Regions from separate parts of the Mesorhizobium sp. M0626 genome, predicted to be linked through region 1. Evidence: predicted binding sites of a transcription regulator. Region 1 holds the regulator's gene; each other region holds the start of a gene.
What was found. The regulator PhoB, encoded in region 1, activates phosphate uptake and scavenging genes when phosphate is short. The targets are predictions, from matches to a motif close to TGTCATNNANCTGTCAT.
Positions count from the first base shown of each region.

Region 1 (10,722 bases):
ATGGCGCGTGCGATCGCCACCGACTGGCGCTGGCCGCCCGATAGCTTGATCACGGGCTCCTTGAAGCGCTGGAAGCGCGGATTGAGCCGGCCCATCACCTTGCGCGCCTCGGCCTCCATGGCGACATCGTCGAGTGTCCCCCACGCGGTCATCAGTTCGCGGCCGAGGAAGAGGTTGGCGGCAGCGTCGACATTGTCGGCCAGCGCAAGCGTCTGGTAGATCGTTTCGATGCCGTATTTCTTGGCGTCGCGCGGATTGGAGATCGAGGCCTCCTGGCCGTTGACCAAGATCTGGCCGGCATCGCGCTTGTGGGCGCCCGACAGGATCTTGATCAGCGTCGACTTACCGGCGCCGTTGTGGCCAAGCAGCGCCACCACTTCGCCCGGGAAAAGATCGATGGACGCATCGTCGACGGCGCGAATGCCACCGAACGCGATCGAGATGTTGCGCATGTCGATCAGTGGCGTACCGGTGGGAGCAGTTTTTTCCATAATCGTTCCTCCCTAGACGCGCTTGCGGTAGACGGTGTCGAGCCAGACGGCGATGACCAGGACAGCGCCAACGACAATGCTCTGCAGCGGCGAGTCGATGCCGAGCAGCACCATGCCGGATTGCAGCGACTGCATCAGAAGCGCGCCGAGCATGGCGCCCATCACCGTTCCGGCGCCGCCCGCGAGCGACGTGCCGCCGATGACAGCGGCCGCGATCACCAAAAGCTCGTCCAGTGTGCCCAGCGCATTGGTTGACGCATTGAGACGGGCCGACGAGATCGCCGCGCTGATTGCAGCCAGCACACCCATGATCATGAACACCTTCATGGTCACCCAGCGCGTGTTGATGCCGGCGAGTTCCGCTGCCTCCGGATTGCCGCCGATGGCGAAGACATAGCGGCCGAAACGCGTGCGCTTGGTGATGAACGTCATGATGATGCCGACAATCACCGCCATCAGCACCGGTATGGCGATGCCATGCGCGATGAACAGCCCGCCTTCGGGAACGGTGATGCCGTTCTGCTGTGCGTACTGGCGCACGATGCCGATCGGCCATGGATAGGAATTGGCGATCCACACGGCGCCGAGGATGGCCGCGCAAGCGACCACGCCAAGCAAGGTCTCGGCCCAGACGGGGCGCAGTGGAAAGCTGAAGCGCTTGCGCTGCGAGCGACCGTTGAGCAGCGCGAAGGCGACCGCCGCGCAGGCGACAATGCCGACGATCCAGCTGGCAGCGGCGCCAATCGAGCCGCGTGGTCCGCCGCCCATCAGCTGGAAGGTGGCGTCGAGTGGCGCGACCGTGCGCCCGCTGGTGATGAGCCATGCCATGCCGCGCCAGACCAGCAGGCCACCAAGCGTCACGATAAAGGCCGGAACCTGCATATAGGCGATGATGAAGCCCTGGAACGCGCCGATCAGCAGACCAAGCACCACGCCGGCGGCAAGCGCGACGATCCAGAGCCAGGGGTTTCCAAGCTGGAAGCCGATGACGCGAATCAGGAATTCGGCCTGTGCCACGCCCATGATCATGCCGATCACGCCTTCGACGGAGCCCACCGAAAGGTCGATGTTGCGCATCACGATGACCAATACCATGCCGGTCGCCATGATCGCGACCGAGGACGTCTGCACCGACAGGTTCCAAAGATTGCGCGGCGTCAGGAAAAGCCCACCCGACAGGATATGTATGCCGACCCAGATGACCAGCAGCGCGCCGACCATGCCGAGCATGCGCGTGTCGAGCTCGGTCGCTTTCACGAACCGGGCGACCGCGCCGAGTTCAGACGCTCGTGCCGTATCGGCCTGCGGATTTGAGGTCGTGTCGGTCATGATGTCCTCCAGCGGCTTGCCGTCTGGCGCGGATGCCGGACCACAGCCTAGAAGTTTGCCGCCGATGGCGGAAACACACAATTCTCGTAGAGAAAACGCCGCGGCTTGACAGCCGCGGCGCCTCATTTCTTCAAGTCGTCGAGATCAGTTGCAAGCCGCGACGCTGCCGGCGGCGACGCCCGTGCAGACTTCGTCCTTCTTGATCCAGCCGGCGTCGATGACGACGTTGAGGTTGTCCTTGGTGATCGCGACGGGGGTCAGGAACAGCGACTTGACGGTGTTGCCGCCAGGCGTGGTGAAGTCCTTGGCGCCGGCAATGTCGCCCGTCTTCTTGCCATCGGCAAGCTGCGAGGCGATCTCGGCGGCGTTCTTGCCGAGTTCGCGCGCGTCCTTCCACACCGACACCGTCTGCGTGCCGAGCGCGATGCGGTTCAGAGCGGCATGGTCGCCGTCCTGGCCGGAGACCGGAACCGTTCCGGCAAGGCCCTGCGCCGTCAGCGCGGCGACAACGCCGCCGGCGGTGCCGTCATTGGCCGCAACCACGGCATCGACCTTGTTGTCATTGGCGGTCAGGAACTGTTCCATGTTCTTCTGGGCATTGGCCGGCAGCCAGCCATCGGTATAGGCCTCGCCGACATTCTTGATCTTGCCCGAGTCGATGGCTTCCTTGAGCACTTCCATCGAGCCCGAGAACAGGAAATCGGCATTCGGATCCGAGCCCGAGCCCTTGATGAAGACATAGTTGCCTTCGGGCTTCGCCTTGAACACTTCGCGGGCCTGCATGCGGCCGACTTCCTTGTTATCGAAGGTCAGGTAGAAGACGTCCTTGTTCTCGATCAGGCGGTCATAGCCGACGACCGGAATGCCTTCGTCCAGCGCCTTCTGCACCGCCGGGCCGATGGCCGAGGCGTCCTGCGCCAGGATGATCAGCGAGTTGGCGCCCTGCGAGATCAGGCTTTCGACGTCGGTCAGCTGCTTGCCGGGATTGGACTGCGCGTCGGCCGAAATGTACTTGTCGCCGGCAGCCTCGATCGCCGTTTTCATCGCCGCCTCGTCGGTCTTCCAGCGCTCTTCCTGGAAGTTCGACCACGACACGCCGATGACCTTGTCCTTCGCCTGCGCGACCGACATCAGCGCCAGCGACATGGCGACACCCGCCAGCATGGCGGCTGCAAATCTGTTCATCATAATCCTCCCTGCGCCGCGTGCGGCGCGACAAAACTGGCCCGAGGGCCGGCACACAGAGGCCCTATTTTTTCGAGCCTCGAAAAAATACTGGTTCAATGATAAGGCGCTGTCAACATCGATTCTGATGGATTCTGATGGCCTTGCCGAATTTTTTCGAGGTCCGCAATAAACAATGACAGGGCTGCCGGCGTCTGCCAATATTTGGCTGGTGCCGTCGAACGCCTTCACTATCATGAGGCGCGAGGAGGCCGGGAGGAAACAAATGTCGGTTGGAATCCGCCACGACGATCTGCGCCGTCGCAACCGTGCCATGGTGATTTCGGCCGTGCGCCGGGCCGGCCAGCCGTCGCGGACCGAGATTGCGGCGACCACCGGCCTCAGCCACTCGACCATATCGGCAATCTCGTCTGATCTGATTCAAGAAGGCGTCCTGATTGAAGGCAAACCTGGCGAGACAGGCGCACTGAAACGCGGCCGGCCGCAGGTCGGCCTTGGCCTCAACCCGGAAGCGGCGGCGGTGATGACCGTCGTGCTGTCGCTCAATTTCCTGTCCGTCACCGTCATCGACTATGCCGGCCACGTCGTCGCCGAGGAACAGCGCCGGCTGGACACGCTGACCAAGCCGCGCGACGAGCTGATTGGCGAATGCGTAGCAATCGTCCGGCGGCGGCTTGAGGATCCCGACCTCGATGTCCAGAGCATCGCCCGCATTGCCATGGGCATCCAGGGCATCACCGATTCGCAGGCGCGCGCCATGCTGTGGTCGCCGATCACGCCACTGACCGACATTGCCTTCGCCGATATGTTGGAAGCGGAATTCGGCATTCCTGCCACCATGGAGAACGATTGCAACATGATGGCGGTGGCGCTGCAATGGCGCCAGCCCGAGCGCTACCGCGACAATTTTATCGCCATCCTCTTATCGCACGGCATCGGCATGGGCCTGGTGCTGAAAGGCGAACTGTTCACCGGCACCCATTCCTCGGGCGGCGAGTTCGGCCACATGATCCACCGTCCGGGCGGCGCGCTCTGCCGCTGCGGGCGGCGCGGCTGCGTGGAAGCCTATGCCGGAAACTACGCCATCTGGCGCAGCGCCAAAATGATGGGCGAGGATGCCGAGCCGGTCGATATCGGCGACGCTGATATGCGCGCACTCGCCGCGCGCGCCCGCGAAACCGACGGCCCGGAGCGCGAAGCCTATCGCAAGGCCGGCGAGGCGCTCGGCTTCGGCCTCGGCAGCCTGTTTGCGCTGATCGATCCGGCACCCGTCGCCATGGTAGGCGTCAGCGCCGCCGCCTTCGACCTGATCGAACCGGCATTGCGCGAAGCGATCGCCCAGACCGCCGGCGGCCAGCACTCGAAATCGATCTCCTTCGACACCGAGCCCAACGAGCTGCCGCTGATCCGCGAAGGCTGTGCCATGCGCGCGCTCGGCTTCGTCGATCAGGAGATTTTCGCGCCGGGCATTCAGGCCAAATCCGGCAAGCATGTCGCCTGAATGGCCGGCAACGGCGCGACGCGCAGCATCCTAGTCTTCCCTGATCGCGTAGCCGGCGCCGCGAATGGTACGGATGACATCCGGCATGCGGCCGTTGTTGACCGCTTTGCGTAAGCGCCCGACATGGACGTCGACGGTTCGCTCGTCGATGTAGATCGTCTCGCCCCAGACATTGTCGAGCAGCTGGCTGCGCGAGAACACGCGGCCGGGATGGCGCATCATGAATTCGAGCAGCCGGAACTCGGTCGGTCCGAGCCTGATCTCGCTCTTCTTGCGGTAGACCCGGTGCGATTCTCGATCGAGCACGATGTCGCCGACCTTGAGCACGCTCGACAGCACTTCCGGCTTGGCCCGGCGCAGCAGCGCCTTCACGCGCGCCATGAACTCCGGCGTCGAGAATGGCTTGACCAGATAGTCGTCGGCACCGGTGGACAGGCCGCGCACGCGATCGCTTTCCTCACCGCGCGCGGTCAGCATGATGATCGGCAGCCGCTCGGTTTCGGGCCGCACTCTAAGCCGCCGGCAGAGCTCGATGCCGGAAACAGCGGGCACCATCCAGTCGAGCACCAGGAGATCGGGCACGTTTTCCTGCAGGCGGATCTCGGCCTCGTCGCCGCGTGTCACCACCTCGACGTGATAGCCTTCGGATTCGAGGTTGTAGCGGAGGAGCACGCCTAGCGGCTCCTCGTCCTCCACGACCATGATGCGTGGCGCGATCATCGGCAGTTCACCCTCATCAGGCCGGCATGGCCATCGCCGTCTCGTCCTGCTTCGGACGATTGGCGGGCAGTTGCTGGCCGGTCAGCACATAATACGCATTTTCGGCGATGTTGGTGACATGATCGCCGATGCGCTCAAGATTCTTGGCGCAGAACAAGAGATGCGTGCAGGCGGTGATGTTGCGAGGGTCTTCCATCATGTAGGTCAAGAGCTCACGAAACACGGACGTGTATTTGACGTCGATGCGCTCGTCGTCATTCCTGAGTTTTGCAAGAGCTGCCGCATCGGTGGCGGCATATTCCTCGACGACGCCTTGCACCTGGATCAGCACCAGCTGCGCCATGGCATCGATGGAGTGCGAGAGGTCGCGCGGCGTGACGCTCAAGCCCACGGTGCCGACGCGTTTGGCGATGTTCTTGGCGAGATCGCCGATGCGCTCGAGGTCGCCGGCCATGCGGATCGAGCCGACCACGGCGCGCAGATCGTTGGCCATCGGCTGGCGCTTGGCGATCAGCGTGATGGCGCGGTCGTCCAGTTCGCGCTGGCGCGCATCCATGATGGCGTCGTCGGAAACGACACGCTGTGCCAGCGCATTGTCCGAATTGAGCAGCGCCCTGGTCGAGCCGCTGACCATCGAGCCTGCCAGATCGCCCATGTCGCGGATCAGCTTGCTGATCTGCCCGAGCTCTTCATCGAAGGAGGCGACGGTATGTTCACCCATGATCTTGGTCCTCGTGCCTGAAAATTCACCCGCCGGACGGCTCAGCCGAAGCGGCCGGTAATGTAGTCCTGGGTGCGCTTGTCGTCGGGGTTGGTGAACATCTTGTCGGTGGCGCCCTCCTCGACGAGATAGCCGAGATGGAACATCGCCGTGCGCTGCGACACGCGCGCCGCCTGCTGCATCGAGTGGGTGACGATGACGATCGTGTAGTTCTGGCGCAGTTCGTCGATCAGCTCCTCGACACGGGCGGTGGCGATCGGATCGAGCGCCGAGCAGGGCTCATCCATCAGGATCACTTCCGGCGACACGGCGATGGCGCGCGCGATGCACAGGCGCTGCTGCTGGCCGCCGGACAGGCCGGTGCCGGGCTCCTGCAGGCGGTCCTTGACCTCGTTCCAGATCGCAGCCTTCTTCAGGCTCTGCTCGACGATCTGGTCCATGTCGGACTTGCGCTTGGCCAGCCCATGGATGCGCGGGCCGTAGGCGACGTTCTCGTAGATCGACTTCGGGAACGGGTTGGGTTTCTGGAACACCATGCCGACGCGGGCGCGCAGTTCGACGACATCGATGTTCTTGTCGTAGATGTCGTCTTCATCGAGCGTGATCTTGCCGGTCACCCGCGCCAAATCGATGGTGTCGTTCATGCGGTTGAGGCAGCGCAGGAAGGTCGACTTGCCGCAGCCGGACGGGCCGATCAGCGCCGTCACCTGGTTCTGACGCACGTCGAGATTGACGTCGAACAACGCCTGCTTCTCGCCGTAGAAGACGCCGACCTTGTCGCCGCGCATCTTGATGACTTCGTTCGACTTGGCGTTCATTTTGTCGCCCACTGCATTCTCAAGGGACTGTTCGGTCATGATGTTCATACCAAATTGCCTTTTTTCTACCAGCGCCGCTCGAAGCGGCGCCGGAGCACGATCGCGGTGATGTTCATGGCCATGAGGAAGACGAGCAGGATGATGATGGCGCCGGACATGCGCTCGACAAAAGCGCGCTCAGCCTCGTTTGCCCACATATAGATCTGAACCGGCAGCGCGGTCGCCGGATCGAAAGGCGTCGTCGGATAATCGGCGACGAAAGCGACCATGCCGATCAAGAGCAGCGGTGCTGTCTCGCCGAGCGCACGCGCCAGGCCGATGATGGTGCCGGTAAGGATGCCTGGGGCGGCAAGCGGCAGGATGTGATGGAACACCATCTGCATCTTGGAGGCGCCGAGACCTAGGGCCGCCGAGCGGATAGACGGCGGCACCGCGGCGAGGGCGGCGCGCGTGGCGATGATTATGGTCGGCAATGTCATCAAGGTCAGCACCAGGCCGCCGACGAAGGAAGCCGAGCGCGGCATGCCGAGGAAGTTGATGAACACGGCAAGGCCAAGCAGACCGAAGACGATCGACGGCACCGCCGCGAGATTGTTGATGTTGACTTCGATCAGGTCCGTAAAGCGGTTCTTCTTGGCGAACTCCTCCAGATAGATGGAGGCGGCGACGCCGATCGGCAGCGCCAGCAACAGCACGATCACCATCATGTAGAACGAGCCGATGATCGCCACGCCCATGCCCGACGTTTCGGGCCGGCTGGAGGCGCCATAGGTGAACAGGCCGGTGTTGAAATGCTCGGCCATCACGCCGTCGGCTTTAAGCTTGTTCATCCAGTCGATCTGCTGGTTGGACACCTTGCGGCGCGCTTCATCGACGCCGAGGTCGATCTGGCCCTTGAAGGCCGAGTCGAGGTTCGCGGCAGCCAGGATGTCGACGTCACGCGTCCTGCCGATCACCGACGGATCGGCGGAGACGATGTCGCGCAGCTGGACGCGGGCGCCTTCCGACAGGAAGCCCTTGAGCTTCAGCATCATCGGCTTGTTGGCCGGATCGATGCCGAGCTTGGCCACCAGCGCGTTTTCGGCGAGCTTGGGATAGTTCGCCTTGATCAGCACGGTAGGGTCGGTCGCGCGCTTGCCGGAGGGATCGATCACCTTCTCGTCGAAGGTGACCGGCAGCGTCACCGTCGTCTGCCAGAAGGCGGTGTAGCCTTTCGAGACGATGGTGATCAGCATGATGGCCAGGAACGCCAGGCCCACCGAGATCGCAATCACGCCATAGATGCGGAACCGGCGTTCGGCGGCATAGCGCGCCTTCAGCCCGATGTCGCGGCGCGGTCGCGCGACGGCGCCCGCCATCGTGTCCAGGGGGATGTCGGTCATTCGTACTGCTCCCGGTACTTGCGCACGATGTAGAGGGCGACGATGTTCATCACCAGCGTCAGCGCGAACAGCGTCAGGCCGAGCGCGAAGGCGACCAGCGTCTGCGGCGAGTTGAACTCGAGGTCGCCGGTCAGCTGGTTGACGATCTTGACGGTGATGGTCGTCATCGCCTCGAACGGATTGGCCGTCAGATTGGCGGCGACGCCCGCCGCCAGCACGACGATCATCGTCTCGCCGATGGCGCGCGACGCCGTCAACAGGATGGCGCCGACGATGCCGGGCAGTGCCGCCGGCAGGATCACCCGCTTGATCGTCTCGGAGCGGGTGGCGCCGAGGCCGAGCGAGCCGTCACGCATTGCGCGCGGCACCGCGGTGATGATGTCGTCGGACAAAGAGGACACGACCGGGATCAGCATGACGCCCATCACCAGACCGGCGGTGAAGATGCTCTGGCCCTGGATGAAGGGCGAGCCGCCGGTGAGTGCCGCCGACAGGTCGCGCAAGAACGGTCCGAGCGTGACCACGGCGAAGATGCCGTAGACGATGGTCGGGATGCCGGCCAGCAGTTCAAGCGCGGGCTTGACCACCGACCGGACGCTGCGCGAGGCGTATTCGGACATGTAGACCGCCGACATCAGCCCGACCGGCACTGCGACCAGAAGCGCAACGGCGGCGATGTAGAGCGTGCCGGCCAGTAGCGGGATCAGGCCGAACTGACCCTGGCTGCCGCCGGAACCGGCGGCGGCGAAACGCGGATCCCACACCGTTCCGAAGAAGAAGCTCATCGGCGACACGCTCTCGAAGAAGGTGATGGTCTGGAACAGCATCGACAGCACGATGCCGACCGTGGTCAGGATGGCGATGGTCGAGGCCGCAAGCAGCCCCCACAGCATCAGCTTCTCGACGTTGTTGCGCGCCCTGGCGCGCGGCGCGATCTGCCTCAGCGCATAGAAGGCGCCGGCGACCGACAGCGCGAAGGTCAGCACGGCGCTGAACAGGCCGAGCCGGTCCTGGACCTGGTTCGCCTCGACCGCGATCGGAATCATATAGTCCTGGGTGTCGCTGGCCAGTGCCACGCCCTTGGCGGCGAGCAGCGGCTGCAATTCGGCGAAAGTAGCGGGAAGTGCGGTATCGCCATCGAGCCGGCGCAGGCCCTTGGCCAGGCTCTTCACCAGGCTGGCGTCGAGCGCTTCGCTGGCCACCTTTGTGTCGGCGGTGCGCTCGGGCAAAGCGGCATGGATATGCCGGTCGAGATAGAAGGAAGAGCCGATATCCCAGACGGCGAGCAAAAGGACGGCAGGCAGGACCGCGATCAGAAAGGCCCACCAGCCATGATAATGCGCGCGCGAATGCGGCTTGACCTTGCCGGTATCCTGCGCCGCGGCGCGCTGGCGGCCGATCACAAAAGCGACCACGCCTATGGCAATGACTATGGCGAGTACGAGCAAGGACGACATCACCCACCCCAGGGAAAATTCAGATCGCCGCCGCCGTTGCGGCAAGCGGCGAAATCAGGGCGCGGATTTGGTCCGCGCCCTGATCCGGTCGGTTGATTACATTGTCTTTCCGGCGGCGAAGGCGTCGCGCTGGCCCTGACGTTCGGCGTCGGGAGCGGAAACCAGGCCGTACTGGGAGAGCGGGCTTTCCGGGCCGATCATCTGGTCATCAAGGAAGAACTCGACATATTCCTTGAGGCCGGGAACGACGCCCAGATGCGCCTTCTTGACGTAGAAGAACAACGGCCGCGACACGGGGTACGTGCCATCGGCGATGGTCTGCGTCGAAGGCACGATGCCTTCCACGGTAGCGACCTTCAGCTTGTCGGCATTGTTCTCGTAGAAGGCGAGGCCGAACACGCCAACGCCGGTCTTGTTGGAGTCGATGCGGGCCAGCGTCTCGGTGTAGTCGCCATCGATGTCGACAGCCTTGCCGTCCTTGCGGATGGCGATGCAGGTCTTGCCGATTTCCTTGTCGTCGGCGATGCCGGCAGCCTTCAAAGCGGCCTTGTCGCAGCCGGCGTCGAGCAGCTTGGTCTCGAACACTTCACGGGTGCCGTGCTTCTCACCCGGGATATAGGCGGCGATATCCCAGTCGGGCAGCTTCGGATTGACCTGGTTCCACTTGGTGTTCGGGTTGTCGACCAGCTTGCCGTCGACCACCAGCTTGGCGGCGAGCGCCTTGTAGATGTCGGCGGGAACCAGCGCCCAGTCCGGACCCTTGATGTCGGTGGCAAAGACGATGCCGTCATAGCCGATGCGGACTTCCTGGACGTCCTTGACGCCGGCGTCGGCGCAGGACTTCAGCTCGTCCTTCTTGATCGGGCGCGAGGAGTTGGCGATGTCGATCGTGTCTTCGCCGACGCCCTTGCAGAACTCCTTGATGCCGGCGCCGCTGCCGCCGGACTCGACCACCGGGGTCTTGAAGTTGGTGAAGGTTTCGCCGAACTGCTCGGCGACGATCTTGGCGTAAGGCAGCACGGTCGACGAACCGGCGACCTGGATCTGGTCACGCGCAGCGGCGACACCGGACGATGCGGCGAACGCTACCGCCACGGCCGATGCCGTAACGAGGAATT
Region 1 is NZ_JAMYQD010000006.1:69,087-79,808, reverse strand. Features, by position in the region: gene NKI37_RS08990 (ATP-binding cassette domain-containing protein) at 1-491, opposite strand, end outside; gene NKI37_RS08985 (sugar ABC transporter permease) at 504-1,820, opposite strand; gene xylF (D-xylose ABC transporter substrate-binding protein) at 1,965-3,005, opposite strand; gene NKI37_RS08975 (ROK family protein) at 3,271-4,506, shown strand; gene phoB (phosphate regulon transcriptional regulator PhoB) at 4,537-5,226, opposite strand; gene phoU (phosphate signaling complex protein PhoU) at 5,243-5,947, opposite strand; gene pstB (phosphate ABC transporter ATP-binding protein PstB) at 5,989-6,813, opposite strand; gene pstA (phosphate ABC transporter permease PstA) at 6,831-8,147, opposite strand; gene pstC (phosphate ABC transporter permease subunit PstC) at 8,144-9,604, opposite strand; gene NKI37_RS08945 (substrate-binding domain-containing protein) at 9,701-10,722, opposite strand, start outside.

Region 2 (10,722 bases), on a different contig from region 1:
TTTTTGTAACTGTTGATGCGGGCGTTGAGCCGGTATTCGTCGGCGAAGAACTCGACCGGCGGCTTCCCGGCGCGGGCCTCGTAGACGTGCATGATGTCGCCGCCGGCGCAAAACGCTCTGCCCTCGGCCTTGACGACGACGACATCGACGCCGGTATCGCGTTCAAAAGCGTCGAGCGCCTTGTCCAGCGCCTTGATCATGCGATGTGTCAGCGCATTGAGCGCCTGCGGCCGCGTCAGCGTGACGACGCCTGCCTTGCCCAACCGTTCGAAGCGGATCTCGTCGCCGCCGCCAAAGTCCATCGTCAGAGAATCCCTCCCCGCGCCTGCGGGACTGAAGTGCTAAAGGTGGCGCATGGGTGCGTCAACCGGCGGGCGCGGTTTGGATTTTCGCAATGCAACGCGACCGTGCTTTGCCCCGGGCAGAAATGCGCGCAGAATTGCCGGCGAAACAGCCTTTCTTCTGATGCAGGGACAAACGCATGACGCTTGAAACCGCAGCGCCGAGCCATGGCTGGGAGATGCCGAAAAAGTTCGACCCGGATGATGTTCTCAGCCGCCCGCTGATGGCCAATCTGGCGACCGTGACCGCTGACGGCGCGCCGCGCAACGCGCCGATGTGGTTCATCTGGGAGGACGCTGCGATCTGGCTGCTCGGCTCGACCGGGGCAAGTGCTGTCAAACACCTCGAACGTGACCCGCTGCGCCGTGGAGATCGTCCATTTCGACAGTGAGGCCGGCATCCTGCTGCATCTCGGCCTGCGCGGCGTCGCCACCATCGAAGCGATGGCGCCGAACCGCTTCAAACGGCTGCTGCACAAATATCTCGGCCCGGAGGCGACCTGGAACCGCTGGTTCATCGACAATGTGGCCGACATCGACCATCCGGACGGGCGCCTGATCCGGCTCGCCCCGGAGAGCATCTTCACCAACAATGTGTCGTTCTTCAAAACCGGCCCCGAGCTGGCGTGGCCGCCGAAGCCGTAAGCAGCGCGTTATCGACTGGCACAATCGTGTCGCATTGGTCAGCGGCAAGGCCTCGTGGTAAAAGCCGCCCCGACCCGGAGTTTTTGCGATGAACAAATTCACCCCCGCGACGAGCAACAAATTCGCACCGGCAAAGCCCGCCGGTGCGCGCAGCGTCGACGAGATCACCGGCAGCCGCCGCTTGCGGCGCATGCGCAAGGCCGACTGGTCGCGCCGCCTGGTGCAGGAAAACCGGCTTACGGTGAACGATCTGATCTGGCCGATCTTCGTGATCGACGGCAAGAACACGCGCGAGCCGATCGCCGCCATGCCCGGCGTCTTCCGCCTGTCGCTGGACCTCGCCGTCAAGGAGGCCGAGCGGGCCGCTAAGCTCGGCATTCCGGCGATCGCCACCTTCCCCAATGTTGAACTCAGCCTGCGCGACCAGACGGGATCGCACATCCTCGACCCGGAAAACATCATCAACCGCGCCACCCGCGCCATCAAGGACGCGGTGCCGGAGATCGGCATCATCACCGATGCGGCGCTCGACCCGTTCACCTCGCACGGCCATGACGGCATCTTGCGCGACGGCATCATCGTCAATGACGAGACGGTGGAACAGGTGACCGCCGCGGCCGTCATCCAGGCGGCGGCCGGCGCCGACATCATCGCGCCGTCCGACATGATGGACGGCCGCATCGGCGCCATCCGCGACGCGCTCGACGCCAATGGTTTTCAGGATGTGGCGATCATGTCCTATGCGACGAAATTCGCCTCCGCCTTCTACGGCCCCTACCGCGAGGCGGTCGGCACCGCCGGCCTGCTCAAGGGTGACAAGAAGACCTACTATCTCGACCACGCCAATTCCGACGAAGCGGTGCGCGAGGCCGAGCAGGACATCGCCGAGGGCGCCGACATGCTGATGGTCAAGCCCGGTCTGCCCTATCTCGACATCATCCGGCGGTTGAAGGATGAGTTCCAGATGCCGACCTTCGCCTACCAGGTTTCGGGCGAATATTCGATGATCAAGGCGGCGGCTGCCAATGGCTGGATCGACGGCGAGAAAGCGATGCTGGAATCGCTGCTCGCCTTCAAGCGCGCCGGCTGCGACGGCATCCTGACTTACTTCGCGCCGGAAGTGGCGCAGATGCTGAAGGGATAAATTTCACTCCAGCACATAACTCTCTTTGACATTTCTTGTTTCGAAATCCAGCCGACCGCTCCCGTAAACCGACATGTCTTGGAACAAGTCGGGATTCTTGATGCCTGCTTCAACACAGGCTTCTCTCAATTTGGGGGTGCAAATGACAATGCCCATGTTCTTCTGTTTGAAGATATGCGCATCGCCAACAATCTCCTCCTTGAAATAGAAGCAGGCGCCTCCGGCGCGGTCGTAGTGGACGCCTCCATTCTCGCCGATCAAAAGCCTAAACTTCGACGATTCGAGATCCACGGCATCAATCTTGCGAACGATGTCGCAAAGGTAGTGCTTTGGTTCGATCGGCTTTCCGCTCAAATAGAATACGTCGCAGTCGTTAAACACGACCCCATCGGGGTCGACTGACTGCAGAACGTCCTTCAGGCGCTCGGATACAAGCCAGTAACAATGAAAATCTTCTAAGTCTTTTGGTGGCCTGCAATAGTCTGTCGCTTCAGGCCGTAGCCTGGGCGTCTCCGGGTACTCAGGAAAGCCGTATCCCCCAAACTCCGTCGGCCCGAGCAGTATGCGGGATGGCGGCACCAAAGCTTGGGCGTTTTCCAGCTGAAGACAATGGGACCCGCCGCGATATGTCGGTCCGATCTGGAAGAATTTTCCATGTTTCTTGGATTTCGCCTCTTTGCGGAAAACCCGCTCTGGGACTTGAGCTGGCCTATTCTGCGGGCGGTTCCGGTTGGCAAACAGTTTTGCAATGAGTGAAATAATGGTCACGTGCGCGCCTGCTCAGTTTACCGACTTTCGAGTTCAAGACTAAATCGCGTGAGAGTACCCGTCCACCTGCTTCGCGCCCGAAGTGGCGCAAATGCTGAAGGGTTAGCCGGAACCCTGATACACCGGGTTCCGGCTTTTCCTCACGCCTTCGGCAAATAAGGGATCGTTCCAGCGAGATCGGTATCGTCGATCAGTTGGAAGCGGCTGTCGCTGCCCTTCCGGCGCTCCGCCACAAACGGAGCGTATTGCGGATCGTTGGTGAAGGCTTCGGCTGCCTTTGCCGACGGAAACGCCATGATGGCGATCAGGCTGGTGTCGAGCGGCTTGCCCTCCAGCGTCTTCACATTGCCGCTGCGGGCGAGATACTTGCCGCCATGCTTGTGGACGAGGTCATGCACCGAAGCGGCATAGGCCGGCACCCATTTGTCGTCCTTCACCTTGATGTCTGCGATCACGTAAGCGGTCATTGTCCAACTCCTCATGGATCGGCACCGGACTGCCCGGTGACGTGACCGCTGCCTCGCATGGCGGCGCCGGACCGCTCCAGTCACAGAACTGTACCGGGGGTGCCAGTACAGCTTCTGTACTGGCTGAACTCAGGTTTTCTGAATAAGGTCCGGCAACATCTTTTGGAGCTCACCACATGACACAAGCCGGTTACAAGCAATTCTGCCCGCTCTCCATGGCCGCCGAGCTGCTCTGCACACGCTGGACCATGGTGCTGCTGCGCGAACTGGTGGCGGGATCGACCCGCTTCAACGATTTGCGCCGCGGCGTGCCGAAAATGTCGCCAACCCTTCTGTCGCAACGGCTCAAGGACCTCGAGGCCGGCGGCATCGTCGAGCGGACCGAGATCGCGACCGAGAAGGGCGTGTTCGAATACAGGCTGACCGAGGCGGGCCGGGATTTGCGCCCGGTTGTCGAGGCGATGGGGTTTTGGGGCCAGAAATGGGTCGAGGCCAGGCTGTCGCTCAAAAACCTCGATCCGTCGCTGCTGATGTGGGACATGCGGCGCAATCTGAACCCCAGTCCGCTGCCGGACGGGCGCACCGTGATACAATTCCTGTACCATGACCTGCCGGCGTCAAAACGATCGTGGTGGCTGATCGTCGAAAAGCAGGGCGAGGTCGATCTTTGCTGGTACGATCCGGGCTTCGACGTCGATCTCTACGTCTCGACCGATCTGTGCACCATGACCTCGATCTGGATGGGGCTGACGACAGTTCACAAGGAACGCGACAAGATCAGCCTGACCGGCGATCTCGACGTCGCCGGCAAGATGCAGATCTGGCTTGGGCTCAGCCCGTTTGCGGTGATGCCGAAGCGCGTGGCGGCTTGAGGTCCCTGCGCATTCCACAGATCGGCTTGCCTCTAAAAATACTAGTTGCAAAATGCAATCAGTTTGAATACTGATTGCAAATCACAACTGGTCACCGAAAGGGAGTCTCCATGTCCAAACTTCGCGTCAATGCCTTCACCTTGTCGCTCGACGGTTTCGGCGCCGGTCCTGACCAGGACCTGCAAAATCCGCTCGGCGTTGGTGGCGAATATCTGCACAAATGGATGACCGGCACCCGCACCTTCCATGAGATGGTCGGCAAGGATGGCGGCACCACCGATGTGGACGACCGGTTCACTGTCCGCAGCTTCGACAATGTCGGGGCCTGGATCCTCGGCCGCAACATGTTCGGCCCGATCCGTGGCGAATGGCCAGACGAGAGCTGGAAAGGCTGGTGGGGCGACAACCCGCCCTATCACGTGCCGACCTTCGTGCTGACCCACTACAAGCGCGACCCCATTGTGATGGAAGGCGGCACCGTTTTCCACTTCGTTGCCGGCGGCATCCACGCCGCGCTCGAACAAGCAAAGGCCGCGGCCGGCGGCAAGGATGTCCGCGTCGGCGGCGGCGTTTCCACCATCCGGCAATATCTGCAAGAGAAGCTCATCGACGAGTTGCATCTGGCGGTGTCGCCGGTGTTGCTCGGGAGGGGCGAGAGCCTGTTTGCCGGGCTGGATATGCTGAAGCTGGGTTACCAGTGCACCGAGCAGGTGGCGACAGCGCTCGCCACGCATGTGACGATCAAGCGGGTGTAGTGGCGAAGTGATAGGCGCAGGCTTCTTTCTCCCCGTTCTACGGGGAGAAATGCCCGGCAGGCAATGAGGGGCAGCGCTGCTTTTGGAGGTTAGCAGCGTCCGACGGCTGTGAATTCGTCGATGCCGGCGCTGCCCCTCATCCGCCCTTCGGGCACCTTCTCCCCGTGAAACGGGGAGAAGGAAAAGTGCTCAATACTTCTCCGGCACGTAAAGCTCGCGCGGCAGGACCTGGCGCTCGTACTCCGGGTTGAACACCCGCTCGGGCAGCGTGATTTCTTCGTGCGGCACGTCCTCATAGGGCAGCTGTTTGAGGAGATGGTCGATGCAGTTCAGCCGCGCCCGCTTCTTGTCGTTGCCTTCGACGATGTACCACGGTGCCTCTGGGATGTTGGTGCGGGCAAACGTCTCCTCCTTGGCCTTGGTGTACTGCTCCCAGCGCACGCGCGACTGCAGGTCCATCGGCGACAGCTTCCACTGCTTCATCGGGTCGTGGATGCGCATCATGAAGCGCATCTGCTGTTCCTCGTCGGTGATCGAGAACCAGTATTTGACCAGCGTGACGCCGGAGCGGACCAGCATGCGCTCGAACTCCGGCACGTCGCGGAAGAACTCTTCGACCTGATCGGGTTCGGCAAAGCCCATCACCCGCTCGACGCCGGAGCGGTTGTACCAGGAGCGGTCGAACAGCACGATCTCGCCGCCGGCCGGCAGATGCGGCACGTAGCGCTGGAAATACCACTGCGATTTTTCGCGCTCGGTCGGCGCCGGCAGCGCCACGACGCGGCAGATGCGCGGGTTGAGGCGCTGGGTGATGCGCTTGATGACGCCGCCCTTGCCGGCGGAATCGCGTCCTTCGAAAACCACCACCAGCTTCTTCTTGTGGTAGGCGACCCAGGACTGCAGCTTGATCAGTTCCGACTGCAAGCCGATCAGGTCGCGGAAATACTGCATGCGGTCGATCGACGGCGGATGCGCGTTCTTGTAGATCTTGGAGATCTCCAGCGACAGCGCCGGCTCCGACATTTCAAGCTCATAGTCCTCGTCGAGCATGTCGGCGAGTTCGGCTTCCAGCCAATCCCTGGCCGGAGAATTCTGCTTCAACTCGGTCATTTCCACTGCTCCGCTTGCCGGCTGGCATGAAACCCTGAGCCGACTCGATATAGGCCGCCAATGACGGTTTTATTGCAAGCCGCCGGCCAGCCGGTCATCACTGCAAACCAGCGAGCATTGCCGATCCATCGCCCTGGGATGGCGACAAGCCGCTCAAATTGTCCTACAATTGGCGGACCCCTTCGGGCTTCCCCGCCCTTTCCTGCTAAAACCGCCTCCCCACCAAAACTACGAGGATCTGACATGGAATACCGCACGCTTGGCCGTTCCGGCTTGAAAGTTTCGGCGCTGACCTTGGGAACCATGACCTTCGGCGGCAGCGGGCCGTTCGCCGCCGTCGGCAATTCCGATCTCGCGGAGGCCTCGCGCATCATCGACACTTGCATCGATGCCGGCATCAATCTCATCGACACCGCCAATGTCTATTCCAACGGTCTGTCGGAAGAGATCATCGGCGAGGCGCTCGGCGGCAAGCGCAAGAACGACGTGCTGATCGCCTCCAAGGCGCGCATGCGGATCGGCAAGGGCCCCAATGACGAAGGCCTGTCGCGCCATCATCTGATCCGCGAATGCGAGAAGAGCCTGAAGCGCCTCAGGACCGATGTCATCGACATCTATTTCCTGCACGAATGGGACGGCGCGACGCCGCTCGAGGAAACCATCTCCGCGCTCGACACGCTGGTTGCCCAGGGCAAAATCCGCTATGTCGGCTGCTCCAACTATTCCGGCTGGCAGGTCATGAAGGCGCTCGGCATCAGCGACAGCCAGCACCAGCCGCGTTTCGTCACCCAGCAGATCCACTACACGCTGGAAGCACGCGAGGCCGAGTATGAGCTCTTGCCGATTTCGGTCGACCAGGGCCTTGGCGTGCTGGTGTGGAGCCCGCTCGCCGGCGGCCTGCTGTCGGGCAAATACCGCCGCGACAGTCCGACGGCGCGCCAGATCGGCGGCTGGTCGGAACCGCCGATCCGCGACGAGGGCCGGCTGTGGCGGATCGTCGACGTGCTGGTCGACATCGGCGCCACTCGCGGCGTCTCGGCGGCCCAGGTGGCGCTGGCCTGGCTGCTTGGCCGGCCGGCCGTCAGTTCGCTGGTGATTGGCGCACGCAACGAGGCCCAGCTGAAAGACAATCTCGCCGCGGCAAGCCTGACGCTGTCCTTTGATGAACGCCAGCGTCTCGATGCCGTCAGCCGGCCGCCGGTGCTCTATCCCTACTGGCACCAGCAGTTTACGGCGAAGGACCGCTTCGGCCCGGCCGATCTGGTTATGGACCGCAGCGTCATCTGACTTAAGGGCGCCGGAAGCCGCTAGCCCGCGATAAACCGCCAGACCTGCGGATCGGGCTCGATCTGGCCGCTGAGCACGAAATATTTGTAGAGCACGAGCAGGCAGATCGCCTGCTCGGCCCGCTCGTCGGCGAATTTGCGGCAATAGGCGTTGGCCGCCGCAACGATGCGCTGGGCCTCGGCCGGATGCTGCTCGAGATGATGCACCCGCTCGGCCAGATCGCTGAAGTCGGGCGCCAGCGGCACATAATGGACATCGGGCTCGAGCTGCCCCTCGGCGAACCAGGTCTCGTAAGTCGGCGGCGGCATCAGGCAGAGCGAGTTCGAGCTCATGATCCATTTCAGATTGGTCGCGACATCATTGCCTTCGAGCGAGATGATGTAGCGGTAGCGGCGCTGCTGATCGATGCTGAGATAGGGCTTGCGGTATTCCGCAGGTGCTGTCGCCCTCGGCGTGCCGACATCGCAGAACGGCAGATTGCGGGCTGCATCCAGCAACAAGGTGCGGATCGGATTGTTGAGTTCGCCGCGCCAAACGACGAGCGGATGCTTGTCGGCGAAGGCGACATCGTCGGCCGGCATGTAGAAATGACGGAACTTGTTCAGCTTGAACAGGACGCCGTTGCCGTTGTCGCCGGCTATCGGCCGGTCCTTGACGATCGACGGCATCTTCGGCACTTCGATGACGTCGCCGAATTCCAGGTCGATGCGCAGATCTGGGTCGAAATAACGGGTGAACTCCTTCAGATCGTAATAGTACATGCTGCGGTCCGACGGCAGCCGGCTGACCGGCACGGCCTCGGGGCTGGGGCTAAAAGGCTCCCGCAGCGTGTTGTAGTAATTGAGCCGCTGGCGGACCGATGCGTCGGAAAGCCTGGCCTGATCGAGCAGCCGGCCGAGCCGGCGCCGGAAAAGAACCGGCGGCGCGATGTCGCGCATGGCGTTGCGCGCATAGTAGATCAGCTTCTGTGCGTTTCTTTGAAGCGTGGCCATCGGTCGTTTTGATTCGAAATCGGTCGGCGGCGGCTCCAGCAACTGTCCCGCAGCCTTTTCTAAACCATTGTGTTCGCCATCACGCAAGTCCAGAACCGCTGGCATCTGCCCTCGCGGCGCTGTTGTGTTTGCCGGCCAATGCTTCTAGGCAGGATCAGGCACAGCGAAAGGAAACGATATGGCTCGACCACCGAATTACGGTCAGGAACGCAAAGAGCGCGACCGGCAGAAGGCCGCCAAGAAGGCGGAGAAGCTCGCCGCCAAGGTCGCGGCCAAGGAGCGCGCCGAGCCTGAGAACGAGGCAAGTTCGAAAACCGACACCGAAACAGAAAAATAGGCAAGACAGGATCACCGGCCCACGAAACGGGCCGGATCCTGGCAAAATGCCGGTCTGATCAGGCCGATGTGATCAGGCCGGGGCCTTGTCGCTGACGAAGACGTTGACCTCGCGCGCGGCGGCGATGAAGGCGCGTCTTGCGATCATCGCCGGCTTGTCGCCGGCCAGCGCGTCATGGCAGGCCTGCAGCGCTTCGCGGTGCTTGGGGCTGCGCTTGCCGGGCCAGCTGTTGAGCAGGTAATCGGAAGCCTCGCGCACCGTACGCAAGAGCTGAGTGCTTCCCTCCGTGCCCGACTTAACGGTCACGGGTGTTTCAAATCGGTTGTTTTCCATGGGCGCCTCTTACGCCATCGGCGTCCGCGAAGCGAGGCCGAAAGCGGATCGCGACGGCGTTCTTTCGTTTTCGTGACCAGTATCAAGCGGCGACGACGGCAAAACCCCTGGCGCGCAGGCCGCGCCGGTCATTGTGCAACGACGTCACCAGGCGAGCGCGGCTGCCGGCGATATGGGCGGAAAGTCGCGCCGCCGCCGCATCGGCATCGCCGGCCCGCACCGCCGCCAGAATGGCGTGATGCTCGCTCCAGGCGCGGCCAAGGGCCGCCTCGTCGCGCACCTCCAGCCAGCGCGCCCGCGACAGCCGCGTCATGGCATCGCGCACGGCCCGAAACAGGAACTCGTTGCCGGAGAGCCGCGCCAGTTCGATATGGAAATCCATGCCGACGCGGTGCCATTCCTCGCGCGGCGTGGCAGTGTCGCAGGAGTCCAGCATCGCCTCGATGACATCGGCTGCGCTCCTGTCGGCCAGCGCCGAAGTCAGCCTGACCGCCGCGACCTCGACCGCTTCGCGGTACACCGCGATCTGTTCCAGTTCGGCAAGGTTGATCGGCGACACGGTCCAGCCGCGCCCGTCACGGCAGATCAGCCCTTCCGTCTCCAGCCGCAGCAGGGCTGCCCTGACCGGCGTGCGCGAGGCGCCGAAGCGGCTCTCGATCCAGCGCTCCGTCAGCCGCTCGCCAGGACCGACCTCGAGGCCAAGGATCATCTCGCGAAGCGCTTTTTCGACGATCTGCATCTGCGACATAGTTGCTTCCATTGCTGGCGATCGGCCTTGCCCGTTGGTCTTGCCGATCACATTGAGAGCGCCTGATTGACAGCAGCCGGGCTTTGCGTCCATGAGGTACCAAGTTGGTATCCCAAAATGGTATCCGCAGCAAGCGGACAGGACAGGACATGCCGCAGGACAGTGCAGCGCAGGCCGCCGAAGCGCCTTCCACCTACAACATTCATTGGCGGCGCAACCTGCTCGTGTGCTTTGCCGGATCGTTCAGCACGCTTGTGGCGATGACGCTGTTGCTGCCGTTCCTGCCGCTCTATGTCGAACAGCTGGGCGCCCTGGGCCACGCGGCGATCGTGCAATGGTCCGGCATCGCCTTCGGCGCCACCTTCCTTGCCGCGGCCCTTGTCGCACCGCTGTGGGGGCGGCTCGGCGACCGCTACGGCCGCAAGGTGATGCTGGTGCGCGCCAGTTTCGGCATGGCGATCTGCATGTCGCTGACCGGCATGGTGCAGACCGTCTGGCAATTGGTGCTTTTGCGCCTGCTGATCGGCTTTGCCGGCGGTTATTCCTCAGGCTCGACGATCCTTGTCGCCATGCAGACGCCGAAGAAGCGCTCCGGCTGGGCGCTCGGCGTGCTGTCGGCCGGCATCACCGCAGGCTCCCTGGTCGGCCCGTTGCTTGGCGGCGCGCTGCCGCCATTGATCGGTATTCGCGCCACCTTCCTCATCGCGGGCGGCGTCATTTTCCTGGCGGCGCTGGCGACGACGTTCCTGATCAAGGAGATGCCTCGCCCGCCAATGCAGGCACAACCCAAGGAGAAACCAAAGGGCGGTTGGGCGCAGATCCCCGACAAACGCCCTGTCGTGGCGATGCTGGCAACCGGCATGCTGTTCACCTTCGCCAACATGTCGATCGAGCCGATCATCACCGTCTACGTCCAGCAACTG
Region 2 is NZ_JAMYQD010000016.1:28,106-38,827, reverse strand. Features, by position in the region: gene NKI37_RS20920 (enoyl-CoA hydratase/isomerase family protein) at 1-302, opposite strand, end outside; gene NKI37_RS20915 (pyridoxamine 5'-phosphate oxidase family protein) at 482-733, shown strand; gene NKI37_RS20910 (hypothetical protein) at 693-986, shown strand; gene hemB (porphobilinogen synthase) at 1,075-2,130, shown strand; gene NKI37_RS20900 (imm11 family protein) at 2,134-2,898, opposite strand; gene NKI37_RS20895 (DUF1330 domain-containing protein) at 3,039-3,365, opposite strand; gene NKI37_RS20890 (winged helix-turn-helix transcriptional regulator) at 3,542-4,237, shown strand; gene NKI37_RS20885 (dihydrofolate reductase family protein) at 4,348-4,992, shown strand; gene ppk2 (polyphosphate kinase 2) at 5,182-6,102, opposite strand; gene NKI37_RS20875 (aldo/keto reductase) at 6,346-7,389, shown strand; gene NKI37_RS20870 (glycosyl transferase family 90) at 7,410-8,381, opposite strand; gene NKI37_RS20865 (hypothetical protein) at 8,560-8,718, shown strand; gene NKI37_RS20860 (DUF982 domain-containing protein) at 8,791-9,024, opposite strand; gene NKI37_RS20855 (GntR family transcriptional regulator) at 9,134-9,799, opposite strand; gene NKI37_RS20850 (multidrug efflux MFS transporter) at 9,949-10,722, shown strand, end outside.
Region 2: the regulator PhoB is predicted to act here: its motif matches at 6,163-6,179, upstream of ppk2 (polyphosphate kinase 2).

Region 3 (10,722 bases), on a different contig from region 1:
CTCATTTCTGTTCTCCATTGGCCTGTTCCCCATTGGCCTGTTCTCCGTCGTTCAGCCAGTAGACGCGCAGCCGGTGCTTGTCGGGATCGAGCGCAACGAAGGTGCGGCCGAAGTCCATGTCGGTCGGCGTCTGCAGGATGGTCAAGCCGCGTCCTGCCCAGTCCGTGTGGGCGGCGTCCACCGCGTCAGGCCGGTCCAACGCGAAGACGAGCTCCGCACCGCCGCCCGCGGCCGCGGCCGACGGCTCCACCGTGTGGCGCGACCACAGGCCGAGCTTGAAGCCATTGTCGAGCACGAACAGCACGAAGGTCGGCGACGTCTCCATCGGCTGGCGTCCCAGCAGCGCACCGTAGAAGGCGCCGCTCCGCTCCGGGCTGTCGACATAAAGGATGACGAAATTGGGGGTGTTCATGTCTGCTCTCCAGGGTTTCGATTGGAGGAGCATAGGTGACCCCACTGTCAGATTCTGGCAGCAGCGTCTTGTGAGCGCGTGGAAAGGAGCATTAAGCGCCAGGCTGGCGCTTCGGTGCGTCCAGCGTCGCGCGCCATTCCTTCAGCAGCGCCTGCCGACGACGCGGATAGCGGATATCCGTGGTGTTGAGCCCCGACATCCGGTCGGCGCGAAAATGTCTGAAATCCTGCCGCATCTCGCACCAGGCCACCACCACCCGCAGCTTGTCGAAAAAGCCGAGCGCGAATGGCCAGATCAAGCGCTCGGAGGCGGCGCCGCCGGCGTCGCGGTAAAGAAAGCCGAGTTTTCTCTCGTTGCGGATCGCCTGGCGCACCAGGCCAAGGTCGATGCTTTCGACAGCATCGCCGTGCGGCCCGACCAAAAGCGCGGTCGCATCGAGATCCTCGCGCAGATCATCCGGCAGCACAGCGGCGATCTTGGCCAGCGCGTCGGTGGCGGCGGCCGACAGCCGCTTGTCCGGTTGTCTGGCAACCCAACGCGATCCCAGAACGATGGCCTCGATCTCCTCGTCGGTGAACATCAGTGGCGGCAGCATGAAGCCGGGTTTCAGCACATAGCCCAGCCCAGCCTCGCCCTCGATCGGCGCGCCTTGCCCCTGCAGCGTGGCAATGTCGCGGTAGAGCGTTCGGATCGAAACGTCCATCTCGCCGGCAAGCGTGCGACCGCTCACCGGCCGGCGATGCCGGCGCAGGATCTGGATCAAGTCGAGCAGGCGTTCGGAACGGGACATGATTCGAGATTTGCCTGTTTCCTCAGCGAGGTCCACCACCTCAGACATTCGCACGCTGGACCATTTTGTTTGCGCAGCCGGTGACCCTATGTCAAAAGCGGCCTGCCGCCTCCGGAGACGCTCCTGCTTGAAGTCCTTTCGCGACAAACGCCGCGACAACCGTCCGCCCGCAAAGGGCAGGACCGAACAGGCGCGGCCGCAGCCGGGCACCGTACCAGTCCGACCCGAAGCCAGACAACAACGCCACGAAACAAAACCGGACGACCGGTCTGATCCGAAGCCCGCCCCCCGTATCCTGGCGCGTCGCGAAGGCGTCCTGCCCACTGAGCGCCTGCCGGTGATCCTCGAAGTGGCGCCCAATCAGGATTATGCACTGCTCGACTGCGGTGCCGGCGAGAAGCTCGAACAATACGGCCCCTACCGCATCGTGCGGCCCGAGGGACAGGCGATCTGGCAAAAGGCCTTGCCCGCCAGGGACTGGGACCGAGCCGACGCCATCTTCACCGGCGACACCGACGAGGAAGGCATCGGCCGCTGGCGGTTCCCGAAGGTACCGCTGGGCGAGACCTGGCCGATGAAGCATGACGGCATCGACTATCTCGGCCGCTTCACCTCGTTTCGCCATGTCGGCGTCTTCCCCGAGCAGGCTTCGCACTGGGACCATATGGCCAGCCTGATCGCGGCGGCCAACCGCCCGGTCAAGGTGCTGAACCTGTTCGGCTATACCGGGCTCGCGTCTCTCGTAGCCGCCCGCGCCGGCGCCGAGGTCACCCATGTCGATGCCTCCAAGAAGGCGGTCGGCTGGGCGCGCGAAAACCAGGAAATGGCTGGTCTCGGCAGCAAGCCGATCCGCTGGATCGTCGACGATGCTGTGAAATTCGCCGAGCGCGAAGAGCGCCGCGGCAGCCGCTACGACATCATCCTGTTCGACCCGCCCGCCTATGGCCGCGGCCCCAAGGGCGAGGTCTGGCAATTGTTCGAGGACCTGCCCGGCCTGACCGATCTTTGCCGCGCGATCCTGACGCCGAAACCGCTCACCGTGGTGCTGACCGCCTATTCCATCCGCGCCTCCTTCTTCGCCATCCATGCCTTGATGCGCGACACCTTTGCCGGCATGGGCGGCACGGTTGAATCAGGCGAACTGATCATCCGCGAGCAGTCCGCCGGGCGGGCGCTGTCGACATCGCTGTTTTCGCGCTGGGTGGCCTGAATGCCCCGGAGACCTGAATGCCCGGGAGTCCCGAATGAATGAGCGGCACATCGGCGCGCCCGGGCAGGTCAAGGAAGTCACCAGCCTTGCCAATCCGCTGATCAAGGACATCAAGGCGCTCGCCCAGAAGAAATTCCGCGACCAGCAGAACGCCTTCATGGCCGAAGGGCTGAAGCTGGTCATCGACGCCCTCGACCTCGGCTGGTCGATCAGGACGCTGGTTTTCGCCAAGGCCGGACGCGGCAATGCGGCGGTCGAAAAGGTGGCGGCGCGCACGGTTGCCGCCGGCGGCACCGTGCTCGAAGTGTCCGAAAAAGTGCTGGTCGCCATCACCCGCCGTGACAATCCGCAAATGGTGGTCGGCGTCTTCCGGCAAAAACTGCTGCCGCTAAGAGACATCCGCGCTCACGACGGCGACGTCTGGGTGGCGCTCGACCGGGTGCGCGATCCCGGCAATCTCGGCACCGTCATCCGCACCGTCGATGCCGTCGGCGCCAAGGGCGTCATCCTGGTCGGCGAGACTACCGATCCTTTTTCTGTCGAGACCGTGCGCGCCACCATGGGCTCGATCTTCGCCGTGCCGGTGACCAAGGCGACGCCGGAAGCATTTCTGGCTTGGCGAAACAGCTTCTCGGGCCTGGTGGTCGGCACCCATCTGAAGGGTGCGGTCGACTACCGCTCGGTCGATTTCTCCCGAGGACCGGTGCTCTTGATGATGGGCAATGAGCAGCAGGGCCTGCCCGACAATCTGGCGGAAAGCTGCGACCGGCTGCTGCGGATTCCGCAGGCCGGCCGCGCCGATTCACTCAATTTGGCGGTCGCCACCGGAATCATGCTGTTCGAGATCCGGCGCGGCGCGCTGAAACTTGCCCCCGAGGACGCCACATCGTGAAATCATGGTCTCCCTATGCGCTGCTGGTGGTGGTGGCAATCGCGCTCGACCAGTGGATAAAGCATCTGATCGAGACCGGCCTCGGCTTCCAGGAAAAGCTCGACATGGTGCCATTCCTGGCGCTGTTTCGCACCTACAATACCGGCATCGCCTTCTCGATGTTCTCGTCCTTCGGCGACACCGGCCTGGTCGTCATCGCGGTCGTGGTCGTTGCCTTTGTGCTTTACCTCGCAACGCGCACCCCCGCCGGCCATGTGCTGGCCCGCATCGGCTTTGCATTGATCATCGGCGGTGCGATCGGCAATCTGATCGACCGCGCCGTCTACGGCCACGTCATCGACTATATATTGTTCCACACGCCGGTATGGTCCTTCGCCGTCTTCAACCTCGCCGATGCCTTCATTTCGGTCGGCGCGGCGCTGGTCGTCTTCGACGAGTTCATAGGCTGGCGGCGCGAGGCCAAGCCGCAAGGCCCAGAAGCCTGACGGCCCGACTCTTTTGACCAATTGACCTCGCCGGACGGTCGCCGCACAGTTCGGCCAGAGCCAGCCAATGCCGACCGCCAGCCTTTGCGAAGCCGAGGAGAAGAGATGCCTGAAACCTTCAAAGCCATCCTCGTTTCGCGCGACGCCGAAAAGAAACAGTCGGTGGAGGTCGTCGATTTCGGCGAAGCCGATCTGATGGAAGGCGACGTAACCGTCGCCGTCGAGGCGACGACGGTCAACTACAAGGACGGGCTGGCCATCACTGGGAAAGCGCCAGTGATCCGCCGCTGGCCGCTGGTGCCGGGCATCGATTTCGCCGGAACCGTCCTCTCCTCATCGCATGCCGACTGGCGCAAGGGCGACAAGGTCATCCTCAATGGCTGGGGCGTCGGCGAGACGCATTTCGGCGCCTATGCCGGGCGCGCCCGCGTCAACGGCGACTGGCTGGTGCCGTTGCCCGACGGCATCAGCGCCCACGATGCGATGGCGGTCGGCACCGCCGGCTATACGGCCATGCTCAGCGTCATGGCGCTGGAGCGGCACGGCATCCTGCCGGATCGCGGCCCGGTGGTGGTGACGGGTGCAGCCGGCGGCGTTGGGTCGGTCGCGGTCTCGATCCTGTCCAGCCTTGGCTATCACGTCATCGCCTCGACCGGCCGCAACGCCGAAAGCTCCTATCTGATCGACCTCGGTGCCGCCGAAGTGATTTCGCGCGAGGAACTCTCCCAACCGGCCAAGCCGCTGGCCAAGGAGCGCTGGGCCGGCGGCATCGATGCCGTCGGCAGCCACACGCTGGCCAATGTGCTGTCGATGACCGCCTATGGCGGCGCGGTCGCCGCCTGCGGCCTGGCGGGTGGCATGGATCTGCCGTCGAGCGTCGCCCCGTTCATCCTGCGCGGCGTCTCGCTGCTCGGCATCGATTCGGTGATGGCGCCCAAGGCCGTGCGCCTCGAAGCCTGGCGCCGCATCGGCAGCGATCTCGATCCGCAAAAGCTCGCCGGCCTGTCGACGACCATCGGCTTCGACGGCATCATCACCGCCGCCCATGACATCGTCGAGGGCAAGATCAGGGGCCGCGTGGTTGTCGATATGTGAGGCTCCCGAAGCATGATCCGAAAAGTGGAATCCGGTTTTCGGAAAAGATCATGCGATGCGGAAAACCGCCAAAAATGCATGACCGCTAAAATTCGAACGATCCGCCGCGCTTTTCCATAATCTCTATCTGGCAAGGAGTTCCGCATGATCGCGGAGTCCGCCAGGAAAGAGAAGAGCCGTGCCGAAAGCGTCGACGGGCCGAGTCCGGCGACGGCGAAGCGGCAGCGTGTTGCGCCGCCGCCTCTGGCGCCGGATTTGCCGCGCGCCACGTCCGAGGGCCTGCCGTTCCTGACGGTGGTCGCCAGTGTCGTGCTGGCGGGCCTCTCCCACCTCACCGGTGCGCCGATCTTCATCACCCTCGGCCTGCTGGCGACAGGCCTTACCGGCGTCGCCATGCACCTGCGCAGCCGGCGCACCGTCCGCCGCGCGGCGGCCTTGCTCGACGAAACCGCGGCCCGTAGCCGCGCCGAAATCGAGACGCTGGCCGACCGCATGTGGGAGATGCAGGAGAGCGAGGAGCGTTTTCGCGGGCTGATCGATGCGCTCGGCGATCTCGTCGTCCACCGCGACCGCGACGGCCACATCGTCTATGCCAACATGGTTTTCGCCGGCCTCGTCGGAACCGATCAGCGCGACCTTGCCGGCAGGACTCTGGCCGACCTCGGCATCGATGTCGGTATCGTTCCCGACGCCGCCTTTTCGGATCACGAATGCCTGAGTTCCACCGACGTCTCCATCCGCACGCCGAACGGTCCGCGCTGGTTTTCGTGGATCGAACTGTCGGTGCGCGACAAGGATAGCGGCGCCGTCTCGCACCGGGCGATTGCCCGTGACATCACCGCCCGCAAGCGCGCCGAATCCTCGTTGATCACCGCGCGCGAGCGCGCCGAATATGCCAGCCAGGCCAAGTCGCGCTTCCTCGCCACCGTCAGCCATGAGATCCGCACGCCGATGAACGGCATCATGGGCATGGCCAAGCTACTGGCCGACACCAATCTGTCGCCCGAGCAGCGCACCTATGTCGGCGCCGTCTCGACCTCGGCCAGCGCCCTTTTGGCGCTCATCGAGGATTTGCTCGACTATTCCAAGATAGAGGCCGGCCGTTTCGACCCGGAGCCGCAGCCGACATCGCTGCGCGAAATCGCCGACAACATCGTCGAACTGATGGCAGCGAAAGCCTTCGCCAAGAACATCGGCCTCGGCTGTCATGTCGAGCCCGACGTGCCGCAGATGATCATGGCCGATCCCGGCAGGGTCAGGCAGGTGCTGCTCAACCTGATCGGCAATGCGATCAAGTTCACCGACACCGGCGGCGTGCTGGTCTCGATTGCGCGCGCCCGCACCGATACCAGCGACCGCATCTGCTTCACCGTTACCGACACCGGCCCCGGCCTGCACGAAGACGACATGGAGCGCATCTTCGAGGAATTCGAACAGTCCGACGGCACCTCGACCCGCACCCATGGCGGCGCCGGCCTCGGTCTTGCTATCTCAAGGCGGCTGGTGACCGCCATGGGCGGTGCCATTTCGGTGTCGAGCCGGCTTGGCGAGGGATCGGAATTCGTCTTCGAGATCCCGGCCGCAGGAGCAACCGAAGCACCGCAGAACCGGCAGAACATCCTGGCCGGCCGGCGCGCCGTGATCGTGTCGAAGAACGCCGTCGAGGCGGACGCCATCGCCCGCACCATCCGCGCCCATGGCGGCGCCGTCGACGTCGCCGCAACCGCTTCCCAGGCGACGCCCTTCGCCGAACATTGCGATGTGCTGTTGATCGACGCGGCCCTGGAGGACGGCGACGGCAGACTGCTCAAGCGCCTGCGCCAGAGTGGCTTTGCCGATTGCGAGGCGATCACGCTGATCGCGCCGACCGACCGCGGCATGCTTGGCGAATTCCGCACCAGCGGCTACGCCACCTTCTTGGCGAGGCCGGTGCGCGGCGAAACCCTGCTGCGCGTGCTGCTGACCAGTCATGCCCCTGCCCTGCCGCCGCCCAAGCCGGAAAAGACCGGCGCGTCCTCGCTTCGTGCCCATGGCGGGCGCCAGCAAGGTTTGTCGGTGCTGATCGCCGAAGACAACGACATCAACGCCATGCTTGCCCGCGCCATGCTTTTGAAGGCGGGACATCGCGTGAAAGTGGTCGGCAATGGCAAGGCCGCGGTCGAGGCGGTGACCGAAGCCGGGCTGAAAAATCGCTTCGATGTGGTGCTGATGGATTTGCACATGCCGGTCATGGACGGGCTGGACGCGATCGCCGCCATCCGCCGCCACGAGGAGGAAATGGCTGTGCCGCCGGTTCCGATCATGGTGCTTTCGGCCGACAGCCAGGAAAAGACCCGCCACACCGTGCTCGCCCATGGCGCCAGCGGCTTTGTCACCAAGCCGCTCGATCCCGACGCGCTGGTCCATGCCGTCGAGGGCCAGGTGGCCGCCTGAATTCATGTCGCTCAAAAGTGGCCCGGGTTTTGAGAAGACGACATGCACAAAACAAAGACTTGAAGCGCGTCGCGTGAATCGTCCCAGCGCGACGCGCTTCAAGGCGACGCTGGCGCAATCCTCGCGTCACGTAGGTAGCCGAATGAGGGTTTTCGCCAGCCGACGAAGTATTGCCCGTCGCGCCGTATCACGGTACTGTCACAATCCTGTTGCACCTACACCGTATCCCCGTGCCAAGAGGGATGGCTCGAAGGAGAATCACTCGTGCATACAGTTATGCCGGAATGTGACACTCGGCCCAGCGCAGGCGGCGCTTTGCTCGCCGCGCGGAACGCCGATGCCGTCGCAACAGGCGCACCGCTGGGCCGTATCGGCAATCTCGAAGTGCGGCTTGCCCGCAATGAGGCCGAAATCGCCGCCGCCCAGGAAGTGCGCTACCGGGTGTTTTATGACGAGCTTGGCGCCAGGAAGGACCTGTTCCAGGCGCAGGACCGCCGCGACGCCGACCGCTTCGACCCGCTGTGCGACCATCTCCTCGTGCTGGACACTTCGATCTCCGGCCCCGAGCATCGCCGCATCGTCGGCACTTACCGCCTGCTGCGGCAAGAGATTGCCGCGACCGCCGGCGGCTTCTATTCCGAAGGCGAGTTCGAACTGACCAAGCTGATCGCCCGCCATCCTGGCCAGCGCTTCCTTGAGCTCGGCCGCTCCTGCGTGCTGCCGGAATACCGCTCGAAGCGCACCATCGAGGCGCTGTGGCAAGGCATCTGGGCCTACATCAACCACTATGAGATCGGCGTGATGACCGGTTGTGCCTCGTTCCCTGGCACGGTGCCGGCTGCGCATGCCGAGGCGCTCACCTACCTTGCCCATCACTGCCGGACCAACTCCGCCTGGGATGTGCGGGCGGTCTCCGGGCGCTATTGCTCGATGGACCTGATGCCGATCGAGGCGGTCAACGCCAAGGCGGCGATTGCGGCCATGCCGCCGTTGGTCAAGGGCTATCTGCGCGTCGGCGCCCGCATCGGCGACGGCTGCGTCATCGACCGTGAGTTCTCCACCGTCGATGTGTTCGTGGTGATGCCGGTCAAGGAAATCGGCGCCCGCTACGTCAACTATTATGGCGGGGAAGCGCAGCGCTTTGCGGCGTGAGGCAGTAGGCAGTAGGCAGTAGGCAGTAGGCAGTAGTGAAGGCTGCCGCGAATTGCTGACTATTCCCTATTCCCTATTCCCTATTCCCTATTCCCTATTCCCTCTCCCTACGGAATATCCTCCGGTCGCCGTCCCGGGCGGCTCTTGTAGGACGGAAAGGTCCAGCCGAATTTCAGCGCGCCGCCGCGCACCAGGAAAGCCGCGACGAAGCCGGCAATATCCGAGGCGAGCGGCGGCAGGCCGGCAAGATCGCCAAGTGTGTAGAGGCCGGCGCCCGCGAGTGCGGCGGTGACGTAGATTTCGGGCCTGAGCAGCACCGATGGCTCGCCGGCCAGCAGATCGCGCAGGATGCCGCCAAATGTGGCGGTCAACACGCCCATAACAACGGAGACGACCGGCGAGCCGGTGATGGCCAGCCCCTTGGCCGCGCCCATTACGGAAAAGGCCGCCAATCCGATGGCGTCGAGCCAGAGCAGCCATTTCCAGCGGGATTCGACGCGGTGGGCGATGAAGAAGACCAGCACCGCAACCGCCGCGCAAACCAGCACATAGCCGGAGTTGGCGACCCAAAAGACGGGCAGGTTGAGGATGACGTCGCGAAGCGTGCCGCCGCCAATGCCGGTGACGCTGGCCAGAAACAGGAAGCCGATAATGTCGAGCTGCTTGCGCGAAGCCGCCAACGCCCCGGTCGCGGCAAAGACGGCGACGCCGGCATAGTCGAGGAGGTCGATGGGTGTCAGGGACATGAGGTAGTAGGGATTGGGAATTAGGGAAAGTATGAATAACACGAAGCCGCGCGATTGATACGCCTGCCTATTCCCTATTCCCTATTCCCTATTCCCTATTCCCTATTCCCTATTCCCTACTGCCTACCCTACTCACGCATCCTTCTCGGCCTGCTCGTTCACCGGCCCCGGCTCGACCGGCGCTTCGGTGGCCGCGATCTTGGGGCCGCCCTTGGCGACCCCGACCATGGCCGGCCGCAGCACGCGCTCGCCGATCGAATAGCCCGGCTGCACGACCTGGACGACGGTGTTGGCCGGCACATCGGGATTGGGCACTTCGAACATCGCCTGGTGGAAATTCGGGTCGAACTTCTCACCTTCCGGTTCGAGCTTCTTCACCCCATGCCGTTCCAGCGTCGACAGCATGGCGCGCTCGGTGATCTCGACGCCGTCGATCAGCGCCTTGAAGCCGGCATCTCCGGCCGCTTTCGCCTCGGCGGGGATAGCATCGAGCGCGCGGCGCAGATTGTCCGACACCGACAGCATGTCGCGGGCGAAATTGGCCACCGCATAGGCGCGCGCATCATGCACGTCGCGGGCGGTGCGGCGGCGCAGATTCTCCATCTCGGCTGCGACGCGCAGCGCGCGGTCCTTCAGCTCCTCGTTTTCCTTCAGCAACCGCACCAGCGCTTCATAGTCGCCGTCGATGCCGCCTTGCGTGCGCTCGGCCTCGGCCGTTTCGATATCCTCGGGCGCGCGTTCGTCTTTTGTCTGGTCGCTCATCGCCATTTCCCGTCATTCGAATGGTTTGGATTTGCGCCCGATATCGAGGTTTGGCGGCCAAAAATCAAGGGGCAAGCCCAGGAGGACGCCCCAGCAGGCAATGTTGCGGGCAGCCCGTCGGACTTGGTGCGGGGCGCAAGGACGTTCAAAATTAATTCAAACTTTACCGTAACGGCAGCCTTTGCTTGCCAATACCCCGCTATGGGGAACCATTCAAAGCTTGGAGGAGTTTTGAAACCGACACAGGATTTGAGACAATGGACCGCAATACTGGCAACAGAAGCGAAGAGCTCGCCGCCGACATCAGGCGCCAGTTCGGCACCGAGGCGACGACGCGCTTCTTGCGCACCTTGCCGGCCTTCCGCACCGAGGCCGACATTCCCGCCCGTTTCCGGGATCTGCTCGACCGGCTGGACGGCATAGAAGCCAGCATGGCCGGCGGCCAACGCCGTCAATAGCGATGCTATCGCGCGACAATTACGCGCAGTAATTTTGCGTGAGCTTTTCCTTGCGGCAGCGGGACGCCCCGCCTATGCTTCCTGATGAACATGATTTCCCCCGAGACGGCCGCCAACAGCAAGCGCGCCTGGTTGAAGATCCTGGCGCGCTACAAGAAGCCCGACCGGCGACGCAGCACTCTTGAACTCGCCATCACCCTTATTCCTTTCGTTACGCTGTGGGCGCTGTCTTCGGCAGCCTATTCCTATGGCCACTGGTGGGGCTTGATCCTGATCCTTCCCGCCGC
Region 3 is NZ_JAMYQD010000020.1:57,882-68,603, reverse strand. Features, by position in the region: gene NKI37_RS24935 (EVE domain-containing protein) at 1-5, opposite strand, end outside; gene NKI37_RS24930 (VOC family protein) at 2-412, opposite strand; gene NKI37_RS24925 (helix-turn-helix transcriptional regulator) at 504-1,202, opposite strand; gene NKI37_RS24920 (RsmD family RNA methyltransferase) at 1,330-2,412, shown strand; gene NKI37_RS24915 (TrmH family RNA methyltransferase) at 2,447-3,304, shown strand; gene lspA (signal peptidase II) at 3,301-3,789, shown strand; gene acuI (acrylyl-CoA reductase (NADPH)) at 3,895-4,884, shown strand; gene NKI37_RS24900 (response regulator) at 5,029-7,317, shown strand; gene olsB (l-ornithine N(alpha)-acyltransferase) at 7,594-8,469, shown strand; gene NKI37_RS24890 (trimeric intracellular cation channel family protein) at 8,577-9,209, opposite strand; gene grpE (nucleotide exchange factor GrpE) at 9,348-9,977, opposite strand; gene NKI37_RS24880 (hypothetical protein) at 10,235-10,435, shown strand; gene NKI37_RS24875 (fatty acid desaturase) at 10,520-10,722, shown strand, end outside.
Region 3: the regulator PhoB is predicted to act here: its motif matches at 7,514-7,530, upstream of olsB (l-ornithine N(alpha)-acyltransferase).